Regions from separate parts of the Janthinobacterium sp. GW821-FHT03C10 genome, predicted to be linked through region 4. Evidence: predicted binding sites of a transcription regulator. Region 4 holds the regulator's gene; each other region holds the start of a gene.
What was found. The regulator sigma-54, encoded in region 4, starts transcription at its own class of promoters, with help from an activator protein. The targets are predictions, from matches to a motif close to TGGCANGNAANCTGCTTT.

Region 1 (3,547 bases), on a different contig from region 4:
CGTGTCGGCCAGGCGGATGCGGTCGCCCTTGGTGGGGCCGAACATCTCGGCATACGCGCCGCGGGGAATGCTGGCCATCTCAATCCTTTCCCGGTGGTGTGTCTTGCAGTTCGCCCATCACTGCGCCATTGAAGCCGAACACCTTGCGCTCGCCCGCCAGCGCCACCAGTTCCACCGTACGCTGCTGGCCCGGCTCGAAGCGCACGGCCGTGCCGGCCGTGATGTTCAGGCGCATGCCGTAGGCGCGCCAGCGCTCGAAGGCCAGCGCCGGGTTGACTTCAAAAAAGTGGAAGTGCGAGCCGACCTGGATGGGCCGGTCGCCGCGGTTGGCCACCACCACGGTGGCCGTGGCGCGCCCCGCGTTCAAGCTGATTTCGCCTTCTTCCAACTGGTATTCGCCTGGGGTCATGAGGGGCTCCTTCGCAAAAAAAACTACGGTATCGGGTGGTGCACGGTCACCAGCTTGCTGCCATCGGGGAAAGTCGCTTCCACCTGGATGTCGGGGATCATCTCGGCGATGCCGTCCATGACGTCCGCGCGCGAAAGTATCTTCGTGCCGTCCGACATCAGCTGCGCCACCGACTTGCCGTCGCGCGCCCCTTCCATGATGGCGGCGCTGATCAGGGCCACCGCTTCCGGGTAATTGAGCTTCAAGCCGCGCGCCAGGCGCCGTTCGGCCAGCAGCGCGGCCGTAAAAATGAGCAGCTTGTCTTTTTCGCGGGGAGTCAGGTCCATGGTTTTCCTTGTGCTTCTTTCCTGTTCAAGTGTTCCAGATGCGAGGCACGACGGCGTCGCGCCCCAGCATGGCGGGGCGCAGCAACTGCCAGGCGGCCAGCATGATGCGGCGCGCCGCCTCGCTGTCGCCACACAGCAGGCGCACCGCCACCAGCGATTTCATCTGCGTGGCGCCAAATGCGGCGCCTTCCGGCACGGCGATCCCGCGCACGGCCGCCAGTACGGCGGAAGAAACGGGCGTGCCGACGGCGATCAGGGTGGCGCATACCGTGTGTCCGCCCAGGCCGAGGGGGCTGGCCATCAGCGCGCCGCGGGCGGCCAGCACGCCCTGCTCCCACCACAGCAGCTTGCCGCCGCGGCGGATCCGCACCTGCTGGCTGATGCTGCCCGTGTTGAACATTTCCCCCGCGGCGCTGCGGCCCAGGCAGACGATGTCGCAGCCGATGTAGCCGGCGTCCGGCGCCAGCTCCACTTCATGGCGCAGGCGCACGCAGGCCTGGTCGAAGAAAATGCTTTCCTGCGGCAGCCACTCGATAGCGGCGCCGCGGCCCGCGCGCAGCACGATGTGCTGGCCCGAGACGTGGCCATTCGCGCGGTACCATTTGGCGGCGCCCGGCGACGTGAGCAAGGCGTGCGCGCCCTCGCCCGCCGTGACGTCGACGGCCAGCTGGTCGCCACCCACCACGCCGCCGGGCGGATGGATGATGATGGCGTGGCAGACGCCATCGCCTTCCGGGTACAGGGGCTTTTGCACGCGCAGGGGGCCGCTGTGCGTGCGCTCGACGAGGCGGCTGACGCCATCGTGCAGCGCAAAGCCCAGGCGCAGGTGCGCCTGCCAGGCGCCGTGCGCGCTGGCTGGTGTAGGCATGACTGGATGGCTGCTGTCTGGCATGCGGGGCAATCGCGTAAATAAGCGATTACCTAAGCAGGATATGTGCCAGCGTCAGGGGAAGGAAAAGTGAGAATCACGCACCGCGCTGCAGCGGACGCACCGGCATGGTGCATCGGCCGCACCGCGGCGCTTAGGCCTGGGCCATGGCCAGGGTGCGCCGTTCGCGCAGCAAGGCCGTAAACGATGCGGCGCCCAGGGGACGGCTGAAATAATAGCCCTGCATTTCATCGCAGCCGTGTTCCGTCAAAAAGTCGACCTGCTCGCGCGTCTCCACGCCCTCGGCGATGACGCGCATGTCGAGGTTGTGCGCCAGCGAGATGACGGAGCGGGCGATGGCCGCGTCGCTGCTGCTGGTGGTGACGTCGTCGACGAAGGATTTGTCGATCTTCAGCACGTCGATGGGGAAGCGCTTCAGGTAGCCGAGGCTGGAATAGCCGGTGCCGAAGTCGTCGAGCGAAATGCCCACGCCGATGTCCTTCAGGCGCGTCAGGGCCGCCACGGCCTTGTCCGGGTCGCCCATCACCGTGCTTTCCGTGATCTCGATGCCGAGGCAGGCGGGCGCGATGCCGTACTTGCGCAGGGCCGCCTCGACGAAAGGCACCGTGCGGTCCTGCGCGAACTGCTTGCCGGACAGGTTGACGGCCACCTTGATGCTGCCCAGGCCCGCATCGTGCCACACGCGGATCTGCGCGCAGACGCTTTCGAGCACCCACTCGCCGATGGCCGTGATGGAACCATACTCCTCGGCCAGCGCGATGAACAGGCCGGGCGGCACCTTGCCCAGCACAGGGTTATTCCAGCGCAACAACGCTTCCGCGCCCAGCATGGCGCCCGTGCGCAAGCACATCTGCGGCTGGTAATGCACTTCGAATTCATCGCGGCCGATGGCGCCGCGCAGCTGCTGCTGCATGGCCAGGCGGGCGCGGATATCGCTGCCCATGCGCTCCGTGAAGAAGGCGTAATGGTCGCGCCCCATTTCCTTGGCGCGCACCAGGGCCGTGTCGGCATGGCGCAGCACGTCGTCGAGGCTGTCGCCGTCGGCCGGGCACATGGCGATGCCGATGCTGGTGGTCAGCGCCAGGCGCTCGCCGTCGACGCTGAGTTCTTCGCGCAGGCCGGCCAGGATGGTTTGCGCCAGCGCCAGCGTGCGGCCCAGCAGGGCATCGTCCTGCAGCAGGATCTGGAATTCGTCGCCGCCCTGGCGCACCACCGTGTCGCCCTCGCGCACGCAGCCGGACAGGAAACGCGCCACCACCTGCAAGGCCTTGTCGCCCACAGCCTGGCCGTGCGAATCGTTGATGTTCTTGAAGCGGTCCAGGTCAAGGCACATCAGCACCACCTGCTGGCCGTCGCGCAGGGCGTTCGCGCGCGCCTGTTCGAAACGCTCGCGCAGCAGCACGCGGTTCGGCAAACCCGTCAACGCGTCGTGGTAGGAGAGGAAATCGATCAGATGCTGCTCGGCCTTGCGCTCGCTGATGTCGAGGAAGACGCCGATGTAGTTGACGACGGCGCCGTCCGGGCCGTGCACGGTGGAGGCGCTGAGCAAACAGGGATAGGTGTCGCCGCTCTTGCGCCGCGTCTGCACCTCGCCCGACCAGCAGCCGCTGCTGCGCAAGCCCTGGCGCAGGGCCAGCAGCACCGCTTCGCCCGTGTATTCGGCATGCAGGCGCATGATGTCCGTGCCCACCACTTCCTGTGCCGCATAGCCGGTGATGCGGGTAAAGGCGGGATTGGCGGTGACGATGATGCCGGCCGGATCGGTGATCAGGATGGCGTCCTGGGTCGCTTCGAAGACCTGGCCCGACAGGCGCAGCAATTCTTCGTTGGCGCGGCGGATCTGCACTTCGCGCGCCAGGGTGCTGGCCACCTGCTCCAGTTCGGCCGTGCGCTCGGCCACGCGCCGCTCCAGGTTGGCGCGCT
Region 2 (3,547 bases), on a different contig from region 4:
GAGCAGGGGGCACGGGCGCCACAGGGGCGGCCTCGGGCAGGGACAGCTTTTCCACGCGGGCCGCATAGGCGGCGTCCGACAGGGTGCTGAAGAAGGCGCCGAAGGCCAGCGGGACGCGGCGCCAGAACGATGGGTGGGACGATGGTGTGCTCATAGGAACTCGTTTCTCTGATCTGTAGGGGGGCGTCGGCGGCGCGCCGGATGGCGGGGCCGCTTCGCAGGGTGGTGCATGCGCCGGCCCGTCGTGCATGTCGGGCCGGCTGGCGTTTGCCCGCATGATACCAGCTACGGGGCCGGCGCCAAAGTCGCCGCCCCCGTTCCCGCCTGCCTGCGGCGTGCATTTTCTTTGTTCCTGCGCAAGGAAACGCTCGATTTCGGCTGTCTTCGACTAGAATCGCACATTATCTTTTTGCCAGACATTGATGCCATGGTTTCCGACTTTTCCTCATATCTGGCCAGCAGCACGTATATCGACAGCGAGCATCCGGCTGTGCGCGCCAAGGCGGCCGAGCTGGCGGCAGGCGCCGTGGGCGACGCCGCCATCGCGGCCCGCTGCTTTGCCTTCGTGCGCGACGAGATCGCCCACAGCTGGGATTACCAGCGCAACCCCGTCACTTGCCGCGCGTCCGATGTGTTGCAGCATGGCACGGGCTATTGCTATGCGAAGAGCCATCTGCTGGCCGCGCTGCTGCGCGCCAACGGCATCCCCGCCGGCCTGTGCTATCAGCGTCTGGCCGTGGGCGAGGCGGGGCCGCCGTTCTGCCTGCATGGCTTGAACGCCGTCTACCTGCAGGAATTCGGCTGGTACCGCATCGATGCGCGCGGCAACAAGCCTGGCGTCGACGCCGCCTTCACGCCGCCGCGGGAACAGCTGGCCTTTCCCGTGCTGGCGCCGGAAGAGCGCGATCTGCCGGAAATCTGGGCGGCACCGCTGCCGCAGGTGATCGCCTCGCTGACCGGCCATGCGACCGTGCAGGATGTGGCCGCGCACTTGCCCGATATCGAATTGTTGCCGCTGCAAACATAATCTCAAGAAAGAAATCATGAAAAAAGTGTATCTTGGCCTGCTTGGCCTGATGTTGTTGGCCGGTTGCGGCAGCAAGGGCGAGAGCGGTGGGCAATCGAGCGCCGCGCGTCTCGACGGCAAGGAAAAGGGCAGCGAGTTTCTTGCCTATGAACACAATGTCAGCGTCGATACGAGCGAGGCGCAAGTGCCGCTCCTGTATGAAAAAGTCGTGGCCGCCTGCAAGGCTGACACGGACAATGGTTGTCTGCTGCTCGATTCCAGCATCAACGGCGGACGCTACGTGCACGCACGCATCAGCGTGCGCGCCAAGCCGGCCGGCATCAAAAAGCTCGTCGCGCTGGTCGCGGCCGAAGGCGACGTCACCAGCCAGGGCACCAAGGTGGAAGACCTGGGCCGTCCCGTGCTCGACAGCAAGAAACGCCTGGAAATGCTCAAGCAGTACCAGGCGCAGCTGCAAGACCTGGAAAAGCGCTCGGGCACGAATGTCGATGCGCTGATCAAGGTGAGCAAGGAACTGGCCACCGTGCAGGTGGAGCTGGAGCAGGCGACGGCGGCCAATGCACTGTTGATGCAGCGCATCGACACGGACTTGCTGAACGTGGCCATCAGCGCCGACGGCAAGCAATCGTTCTGGCGCCCCGTCAAGCGCGCGCTGGGCAATTTCACGGAAAACCTGTCGGAAGGCGTGGCCAACGCCATCACGGCCATGGCTTACATCCTGCCGTGGCTGGTGGCGTTCGTGCTGCTGTTCCCGCTGGGACGCAAGGGCTGGCGCCGTCTTCGTGGAGCGCCGCGCAAGGATTGATGCGCAAGCATTAAAGCCTCCGGCGCACCGTTTTACGGCAATTTGAAACCTGGCTGCACAGTCCTTGTGCGGCCAGGTTTTTTTTCGTGCGGCGAGAGCCGCGTGCACCATGGCGGATACCTGTTGGCGCTGGCATGCATTCTGCTTTAACAACATGGCAGACCCAGCTCGACCCCACGAACCCATCACAGGAGTCCCCATGTCACGACGCATCATCCTGAAAGCGGCCGCCGCCGGCGCATTCGCCCTGGCCACGTCCACCTGCATGCAGGCAGCCCTGGCCGCCGATACGATCAAGGTAGGCATCTTGCACTCCCTGTCGGGCACCATGGCCATCTCCGAAACGTCGCTGAAGGACGTGGCGCTGATGACGATCGCCGAGATCAATGCCAAGGGCGGCGTGCTGGGTAAGAAGCTGGAAGCCGTCGTCGTCGATCCCGCGTCGAACTGGCCCCTGTTCGCGGAAAAAGCGCGCCAGCTGGTGGCGCAGGATAAAGTGGCCGTGGTGTTCGGCTGCTGGACATCCGTCTCGCGCAAGTCGGTTTTACCGGTGTTCAAGGAGCTCAACAGCCTGCTGTTTTACCCCGTGCAATACGAGGGCGAGGAGCTGGAAAAGAATGTGTTTTATACGGGCGCCGCGCCCAACCAGCAGGCGATCCCCGCCGTGGAATACCTGATTAGCACAGATGGCGGCGGGGCCAAGCGCTTCGTGCTGCTGGGCACGGATTACGTGTATCCGCGCACCACCAACAAGATTTTGCGGGCCTTCCTGAAAAGCAAGGGAGTCAAGGATAGCGATATCAGCGAGGTCTACACGCCGTTCGGCCACGCCGACTATCAAACCATCGTCGCCAACATCAAGAAATTTTCCACGGGCGGCAAGACGGCCGTCATTTCCACCATCAATGGCGATTCGAACGTGCCGTTCTACAAGGAGCTGGGCAATGCGGGCCTGAAAGCCACGGACGTGCCCGTCGTCGCGTTTTCCGTGGGCGAGGAAGAGCTGCGCGGCATCGATACCAAGCCCTTGCTCGGTCATCTGGCGGCGTGGAATTATTTTGAATCCGTCAAGAATCCGGTAAATACCGCCTTCATCAAGCAGTGGAAGGCGTATGCCGTGGCGCACAAGCTGCCGAACGCCGGTTCGGTGGTGACGAACGACCCCATGGAAGCGACCTATGTCGGCATCCATATGTGGGCGCAAGCCGTGGAAAAGGCGAAATCGACGGACACGGACAAGGTGATCGCCGCCATGGCGGGCCAGAGCGTCAAGGCGCCATCGGGCTTCACCCTGACCATGGATGCAACGAACCACCACTTGCACAAGCCCGTGATGATCGGCGAGATCAAGGCCGATGGGCAATTCAATGTCGTGTGGAAAACCAAGGAACCGATACGCGCACAGCCGTGGAGCCCGTATATCAAGGGCAATGAGGGCAAGCAGAAGTTGTAAAAAGCTTGCGCGTCGATTCGTCGCCGCAACCCCAGGCAGAGAGCTGGGGTCAGACCCGGCGGGTCTGACCCCTGTCCTTGTCTTTGGGGGAAGGATACCTGTCAAGACATCGGCTTTACTACATGGAATCCATGCACATGCAGCTTCTCCCCAAACTGCTGGTCCTCGCCTGCCTGTTGCTATCCTCGCTGGCACAGGCCGCCATCCCTCCCGACCTGCTCAAGCCGCTGTCCGGCGACGATCCCGACGCCAGGGTCGCCGC
Region 3 (3,547 bases), on a different contig from region 4:
CTGTCGAGCATGGCGGTGGTGACATTGCCCACGTCGGCCGCCTGGACCAGCGATGCCAAACCCAAACCGATGAGTATCCCCATGATTTTTTTCTGCACAATCATCTCCCTCTGTTTTATTAGTATGTGTGTGTATCAAGTCTTGCGGTATTCATGCGGCTGGGCATGCAACAAGGCGCACTCTTCATCGGTGAACAGGCGTGAGCGCGTCAAGAAGCGCTTGCCCGTACCGTTGTCGAGTGAAAACATGCCGCCATTGCCATCGACCACATCGATAATCAACTGGGTATGCTCCCAGTACTCGAATTGCTCGAGTCCCATGTAGAACGGTGTGCCATTCAAATTGCCGAGATAAATGTCGGTGTCGCTGACATCGAACTCGCCCAGCGCATAGCACATGGGCGCACTGCCGTCGCAGCAGCCGCCGGACTGGAAAAACATCAGCGGGCCGTGACGCTGGCGCAACTTGTCCATCATTTCCAGCGCCGCATCGGTGGCGACCACCCTGGCAATTGCTGCACTCATGGCATCCCTTTCTGCGCGCCGCGCCTGGTTGAACAGGCGCGGCGCCTGTTGCCGGTTTAGAAGAAGCCCAGCGCTTTCGGGCTATAGCTCACCAGCAAGTTCTTCGTTTGCTGGTAGTGGTCGAGCATCATCTTGTGGTTTTCGCGGCCGATGCCCGATTGCTTGTAGCCGCCGAACGCGGCGTGGGCCGGGTACAGGTGGTAGCAATTGGTCCACACGCGGCCCGCCTGGATGGCGCGTCCCATGCGGAAGGCGCGCGAACCGTCGCGCGTCCACAGGCCGGCGCCCAGGCCGTACAGGGTGTCGTTGGCAATCGCCAGCGCGTCGGCCTCGTCCTTGAAGGTGGTCACGGAGACGACCGGTCCGAAAATTTCTTCCTGGAAGATGCGCATCTTGTTGTTGCCCTTGAACACGGTCGGACGCACGTAGTAGCCGCCTTCCAGGTCGCCCGCCTGCGTGTTGCGCTCGCCGCCGGCCAGCACTTCGGCGCCTTCCTGGCGGCCGATGTCGAGGTAGGACAGGATTTTTTCCAGCTGCTCCTGCGACGCCTGCGCACCGATCATGGTGGACGAGTCGAGCGGATTGCCCTGCTTGATGGCGGCCACGCGCGTCAAGGCCCGTTCGATGAATTTCTCGTAGATCGATTCCTGGATCAGCACGCGCGATGGGCAGGTGCACACTTCGCCTTGATTCAGCGCAAACATCGCAAAGCCTTCCAGGCACTTGTCGAAATACTCGTCGTCCGCATCCATCACGTCTTCAAAGAAGATGTTCGGCGATTTGCCGCCCAGCTCCAGGGTGACGGGAATCAGGTTTTGCGCCGCGTAGCCCATGATCAGGCGGCCCGTGCCCGTTTCGCCCGTGAAGGCGATCTTGGCGATGCGCTTGCTCGACGCCAGCGGCTTGCCCGCTTCCAGGCCGAAACCGTTGATGATGTTCAGCACGCCCGGTGGCAGCAAGTCGCCGATCAGCTCGATCAACACCATGATGGAAGCGGGGGTTTGCTCGGCCGGTTTCAGGACGACGCAATTGCCGGCGGCCAGGGCTGGCGCTAGTTTCCAGACAGCCATCAGGATCGGGAAATTCCACGGAATGATCTGGCCCACGACGCCCAGCGGCTCATGGTAGTGATAGGCATAGGTTTCCGCGTCGATTTGCGCGACGGAACCTTCCTGCGCGCGGATGCAGCCGGCGAAGTAGCGGAAATGGTCGATGGCCAGCGGAATGTCGGCATTCATCGTTTCACGGATCGGCTTGCCGTTGTCGATGGTTTCCGCCGTGGCGATCAGGCTCAGGTTCTGTTCGATGCGGTCGGCGATGCGGTTCAGGATATTGGCGCGCTCGGCAGGTGAAGTCTTGCCCCAGGCCTCCTTGGCGGCATGCGCGGCATCCAGCGCCAGCTCGACGTCTTCCGTCGTGGAACGGGCGATTTCGCAAAACGGCAAGCCGGTGATCGGCGTAATGTTGGGAAAGTATTCACCTTTTACTGGTGCAACGAATTTGCCGCCGATGTAATTGTCATAGCGTTGTTTGAAGGGATTGGCTACGCCCAGTTTGCTGATGTCTGCGAGATTCATGTCGTCCTCTATCGGGTTAATTAGAATGGAGTTACTTAATTAAAATCAAACGTCCTGGTACAGATGGGGTGAGTACACGCAGTCTTCCGCAAATGCCGTGCCAGCTCGCCATCCCCCTACCCAACTTAGCGGGTTTTACCTCTGTTGCAAGGGCCTGGTGGCGATATCGGCGGGTTCAATTGCTGCCGTAGCACGCCATCGCCGCTGCACAATGGAACAGGTGTACCAGACTGGAACACCTGTTCCTGTATCGCTACCGAATCACCACGCCCCATGGCAATTCGCCCACGGCGATATCGGCCACCTTGCGCGCGCTGGCCGTATCGATGACGGAAATGCTGTTCGAACGGCCGTTGGCCACGTACAGCTTGGCCCCGTCGGGCGTGATGGCCATGTTCCACGGGCGCTTGCCAACGGGAATGGTGGCCGTCACCTGCTTGCTGGCCGTATCGATCACCATCACCGTGCCGTCCGTGCCGTTCGAGACATACACTTGCCTGCCGCCGGGATGGACCACGATGCCGTTGGCATTCTTGCCGGCTGGAATGGTGGCAATCGCCTGGCGCGCCGCCATGTCGATCACATACACGGCATTGACCAGTTCGCACGCCACGTAGGCGCGGCCGGAATCGGGGCTGAAGCCGATGCCGCGCGGACGCAAGCCCACGGCGATGGACGCCACCTGGCGGCGTTGCGCCACGTCGATGACATCGACTTGCTCGGCCTCTTCCGCGCTGACCAGCAGCCAGCGCCCATCGGGGCTGAACACGGCATGTTCCGGATTGCGTCCCTGCACCTTGATGTCGGCGAGCAAGACGCCAGTGTGGCCATCGAGCAAGGCCACGCTATTGTTTTCCTCGACGGCCACGGCCACGTAATGACCGTCCCGGGAAGCGCTGACGCCTTCGGGCGACTTGCCCAGCGTGACTGTGCGCATGGCCGTGCCGGTCGCGTTATCGATCAGCAGCAAGGCGCTGCTGGCCGCGTCCGTGACAAACAATTGCTGTCCGGTGGGATCGGCGGCGATGCCGCGCGGACGCTTGCCTGCGGCGATCTGGCGCACCACCTGGTCGGTCGCCGTGTCGATCACGCTCAAGGTGCCCGATTTTTCATTGGGAACATAAGCAAAGGGAGCGGCCTGGAGGGCCGTGCTGAAGAGCGCAGGCAGCAGCCAGCACATCTGGCGCAAGCGCGGGAAGAAGTTGGGCATAATCACCTTTTCAATGGCAAAACACAGGAAAAGCGCGCGGTAGCGGCGCATCTGATAATTGCTGCATGCAAACGCCGTGCCACTGACACGCGTATAATTTCCGCCCACCAATGGAGACATGGCAGGCATATTGCTTGATACAACTAGGCAGACCTGTGCCGCGCACGCGCTCAAGCAGGCTTTTATTCACATTGGAGAATCCGCATGCAGCATCGTTTCCGCCTGAACACCATCGC
Region 4 (3,547 bases):
GCCTTGATGGCGACCGGCAAGGCCTCGCCCGGCGTCGACTCGAACAGGGCCAGCAACGCCCCCATCTGCGCCTCGGGCAGATACACATCGGCCAGGCCCGTGTACAGGGCGTCGGCCGCGTTGATCGTCAAGCCCGTCAAGCCCAGGTACAGGCCCAGCCGGCCCGCCAGGCGGGAAAGAAAGTAACTGCCGCCCACGTCGGGGAACAGGCCGATATTGACTTCCGGCATGGCCATGCGCGTGCGGCCCGTGACGATGCGCAGGCGGTTGCCGGGCCCGGCTTGCGCCACGCCCATGCCGCCGCCCATCACCACGCCGTCCATCACGGCGATATACGGTTTCGGGTAGAAGTGAATCAGATGATTTAAAGCATATTCTTCCGTAAAGAAATCTTCCAGCTGGGCGCTGCCGCCTTGCGGCGTGGCCAGGCCCGCATCGTAAAAGAAACGGATGTCGCCGCCGGCGCACAGGGCTTTCTCGCTGCTGGAGCGGATCACGACGGCATCCACCTGCGGGTCGTCGCGCCAGGCCAGCAAGGCCGCGTTCAGGGCGCGCACCATCTCCAGCGACAGGGAATTCAAGGCTTTCGGGCGGTCGAGCACGATGTGCCCCGTGCGGTGGCGGATGGAAGTCTGGACGAAGTCGCTCATGGCAGGATGGAAAGAAGTGAAAGTGCCAACATTCTAGCGCCTGCGCGGGGAACATTGCGTTCGACAGGGACGGGCGCAAAAAAGGGCGCAATGTGCGCCCTTAGTTGATCACAACCGGTTGAAAGTCGCAGGCCGCTTAGGCGGCGGCGAATTCTTCTTCCGAGTTGTCTGGCAGATGCTTGATCGCCTCTTTACCGTGCCCTTGCACTTTGGTTTTGTATTTCATCACTTGCCTATCGAGCTTGTCGATCAGGGCATCGATCGCGGCATACAGGTCTTGCGCCAGGCTTTCCACATAGACGGTTTTGCCACTCAGACGCAGGTTGACTTCGGCCTTTTGACGTTTTTCTTTCTCTTTGAGGTTATCCACGGTCAGAATCACGGCGATATCGATGACTTGATCGAAATGACGTTTCACGCGCTCCAGCTTCGTTTGTACGTATTCACGGATGGCTGGTGTCACTTCGAGATGATGTCCGCTGATGGTGAGATTCATACACACTCCTAAAGATGATCGGGTTCGTGCGGTCCATCCTATCCGGCCCGCAGAGGAACCGAAAAAAACTTACAAACACTTACGCAGGCTCACTGGCGGAATTTTCAATGCTTCCCGGTATTTGGCAACAGTACGTCGCGCAATCACCATGCCTTGTTCCCCCAGCATGTCCGCAATCTTACTGTCGGATAAAGGATTTTTAGGGTCTTCTGCTCCTGTCAGTTGCACGATCAATGCCCGTATCGCCGTCGATGACGCTTCGCCCCCCGCTTCGGTGGCGACGTGGCTACCAAAGAAATATTTCAACTCGAACATGCCGTGCGGGGTCAGCATGTACTTTTGAGTTGTTACCCGCGAGATAGTACTCTCGTGTAAACCCAGTGTATCAGCTATTTCACGGAGCACAAGGGGGCGCATGGCAACGGCCCCATGCGAGAAAAAGTTCTTTTGCCTTTCTACTATCGCCTGCGCCACGCGCAGGATCGTGTCGAAGCGCTGGCGCATATTCTTGATCAGCCACTTGGCTTCCTGCAACTGTGCGCCCATGGCGCCCTCGCCCTTGCCCTGCTTGAGCAGGTTGGCGTACATGGCGTTGACGCGCAGGCGCGGCATGACGTCGTTGTTCAGGGTGACTTGCCAGCCATTGCGCGCGCGCTTGACGACGACGTCGGGCACCACATAGTCGGACACATCCGAGGCGAACACGGCGCCCGGGTGCGGATTGCACTGGCGAATCACCGTCTGCGCCTCGCGCAAGTCTTCCTCGTCGCAATCGAGGGCTTTCTTCAGCTTGTTGAAATCGCGCTGGGCAAACCAGGCCAGGTGCTTTTCCACGATGACGAGGGCCATGCGCCGCGTCACCATGGCGACGTGCGGCAAGCGCTTGATCTGCAGCGCCAGGCATTCGGACGCATTGCGCGCGCCCACGCCCGGCGGATCGAAACTTTGCAGCAGCGACAAGGCCGTGCGCATCTCGTCGGCGTCGATTTCCAGCTCTTCCGGCAGGCGCGCCAGGATGTCGTCGAGCGACTCTTCCAGATAGCCATTGTCGTCGAGCGCGTCGATGATCAGCTCGACCAGCGCGCGGTCGCGCAACTCGAGCACCGTCACGCGCATCTGCTCCATCAGGTGCTCGCGCAGGGTGCAGTGGTGGGCCTCCAATTGCGGACGGGAATCTTCGTCGTCGGGCGCCTTGCCCCGGCTCGCCTCGCTCCAGTCGCTGTCGCCGCCATCCGCGGCGGCCGCACCGTCGCCCCCCTCGCCGTCAAACGTTTCCGCTTCGGCCGGCGCTGCGGGCGCCTCCTGGCCTGGCGGCTGGGGCGGCGCTTCGGCCGGCGCGGCCGTGGAACTCAAGGCCCCGTCGGACAGCAGGCGCAGCGAACGGTCGAGCGGATCGTCGAGGCGCTCGAGCAAGGGATTGTCCGTCAGCAGCTGCTCGAGTTCCTGGTGCAATTCCAGGGTAGACAATTGCAACAGGCGTATCGATTGCTGCAACTGCGGCGTCAGTGCCAGATGCTGCGAAGTGCGCAGCTGCAATGATTGTTTCATTGGCTCACATGCGGAAGTGTTCGCCCAGATAGACCCGGCGTACCGACTCGTTGGCGATGATGTCGTCGGGGCGTCCCGACGCCAGCACCGAGCCCTGGTTGATGATGTAGGCACGGTCGCAAATACCCAGCGTCTCGCGCACATTATGATCGGTGATCAGCACGCCGATATTGCGCTCCTTCAAGAAGCGCACGATGCGCTGGATCTCGATGACGGCGATCGGATCGACGCCGGCGAAGGGCTCGTCGAGCAGCACGAAACGGGGATCGGTGGCCAGCGCGCGGGCGATTTCCACGCGGCGGCGCTCGCCGCCCGACAGGGACAGGGCCTGGTTCTCGCGCAGCTTTTCAATCTGCAGGTCGGCCAGCAGTTTATCCAGCCGTTCCTCGATCTCGGCCTTCTTCAGGGGGCGGCCTTCGACGGTCTGGATTTCCAGCACGGCACGGATATTGTCTTCCACCGTCAGCTTGCGGAACACGGACGCTTCCTGCGGCAGGTACGACAGGCCCATCTGCGCGCGGCGGTGGATGGGCAGGCTGGAAATGTCCACGCCGCTGATATCGATGCTGCCGCCATCGGACGGCACCAGGCCGACGATCATGTAGAACGACGTGGTCTTGCCGGCGCCGTTCGGACCCAGCAGCCCCACCACTTCGCCGCATTCGACTTGCAGCGACACGTCATGCACGACTTGCCGCTTGCCATAGGTTTTCTGCAGCCCGCGAACGATCAGGGTACTGCCGCAACGAGTATTGTCCATTATTTCGTTCCTGGCGCAGGCGTGGCCGGCGCTTTCTCCGCCGCGGGCGCCTTGGTCTTCGGCTGGATCACCATGCGCACGCTGCCGCCATCG

Region 1: a site for sigma-54 is predicted at 1,658-1,675, ahead of AC07VH_RS08070 (urease accessory protein UreD). Genes of this name have one in related genera too.
Region 2: a site for sigma-54 is predicted at 1,963-1,980, ahead of urtA (urea ABC transporter substrate-binding protein). Genes of this name have one in related genera too.
Region 3: a site for sigma-54 is predicted at 2,187-2,204, ahead of adh (aldehyde dehydrogenase). Genes of this name have one in related genera too.

What each region holds. Positions count from the first base shown of each region.
Region 1 is NZ_JBWKUN010000002.1:58,202-61,748, forward strand. Features, by position in the region: gene ureC (urease subunit alpha) at 1-78, opposite strand, end outside; gene AC07VH_RS08060 (urease subunit beta) at 80-409, opposite strand; gene AC07VH_RS08065 (urease subunit gamma) at 433-735, opposite strand; gene AC07VH_RS08070 (urease accessory protein UreD) at 761-1,603, opposite strand; gene AC07VH_RS08075 (EAL domain-containing response regulator) at 1,758-3,547, opposite strand, start outside.
Region 2 is NZ_JBWKUN010000002.1:195,615-199,161, reverse strand. Features, by position in the region: gene AC07VH_RS08690 (DUF2760 domain-containing protein) at 1-154, opposite strand, end outside; gene AC07VH_RS08685 (transglutaminase-like domain-containing protein) at 428-1,027, shown strand; gene AC07VH_RS08680 (DUF4349 domain-containing protein) at 1,044-1,832, shown strand; gene urtA (urea ABC transporter substrate-binding protein) at 2,032-3,285, shown strand; gene urtB (urea ABC transporter permease subunit UrtB) at 3,423-3,547, shown strand, end outside.
Region 3 is NZ_JBWKUN010000014.1:8,727-12,273, forward strand. Features, by position in the region: gene AC07VH_RS29025 (PQQ-dependent methanol/ethanol family dehydrogenase) at 1-83, opposite strand, end outside; gene AC07VH_RS29030 (DUF779 domain-containing protein) at 135-524, opposite strand; gene adh (aldehyde dehydrogenase) at 581-2,101, opposite strand; gene AC07VH_RS29040 (beta-propeller fold lactonase family protein) at 2,355-3,311, opposite strand; gene AC07VH_RS29045 (TonB-dependent receptor family protein) at 3,516-3,547, shown strand, end outside.
Region 4 is NZ_JBWKUN010000009.1:196,138-199,684, forward strand. Features, by position in the region: gene AC07VH_RS25895 (enoyl-CoA hydratase/isomerase family protein) at 1-650, opposite strand, end outside; gene hpf (ribosome hibernation-promoting factor, HPF/YfiA family) at 787-1,146, opposite strand; gene AC07VH_RS25905 (RNA polymerase factor sigma-54) at 1,216-2,694, opposite strand; gene lptB (LPS export ABC transporter ATP-binding protein) at 2,699-3,454, opposite strand; gene lptA (lipopolysaccharide transport periplasmic protein LptA) at 3,454-3,547, opposite strand, start outside.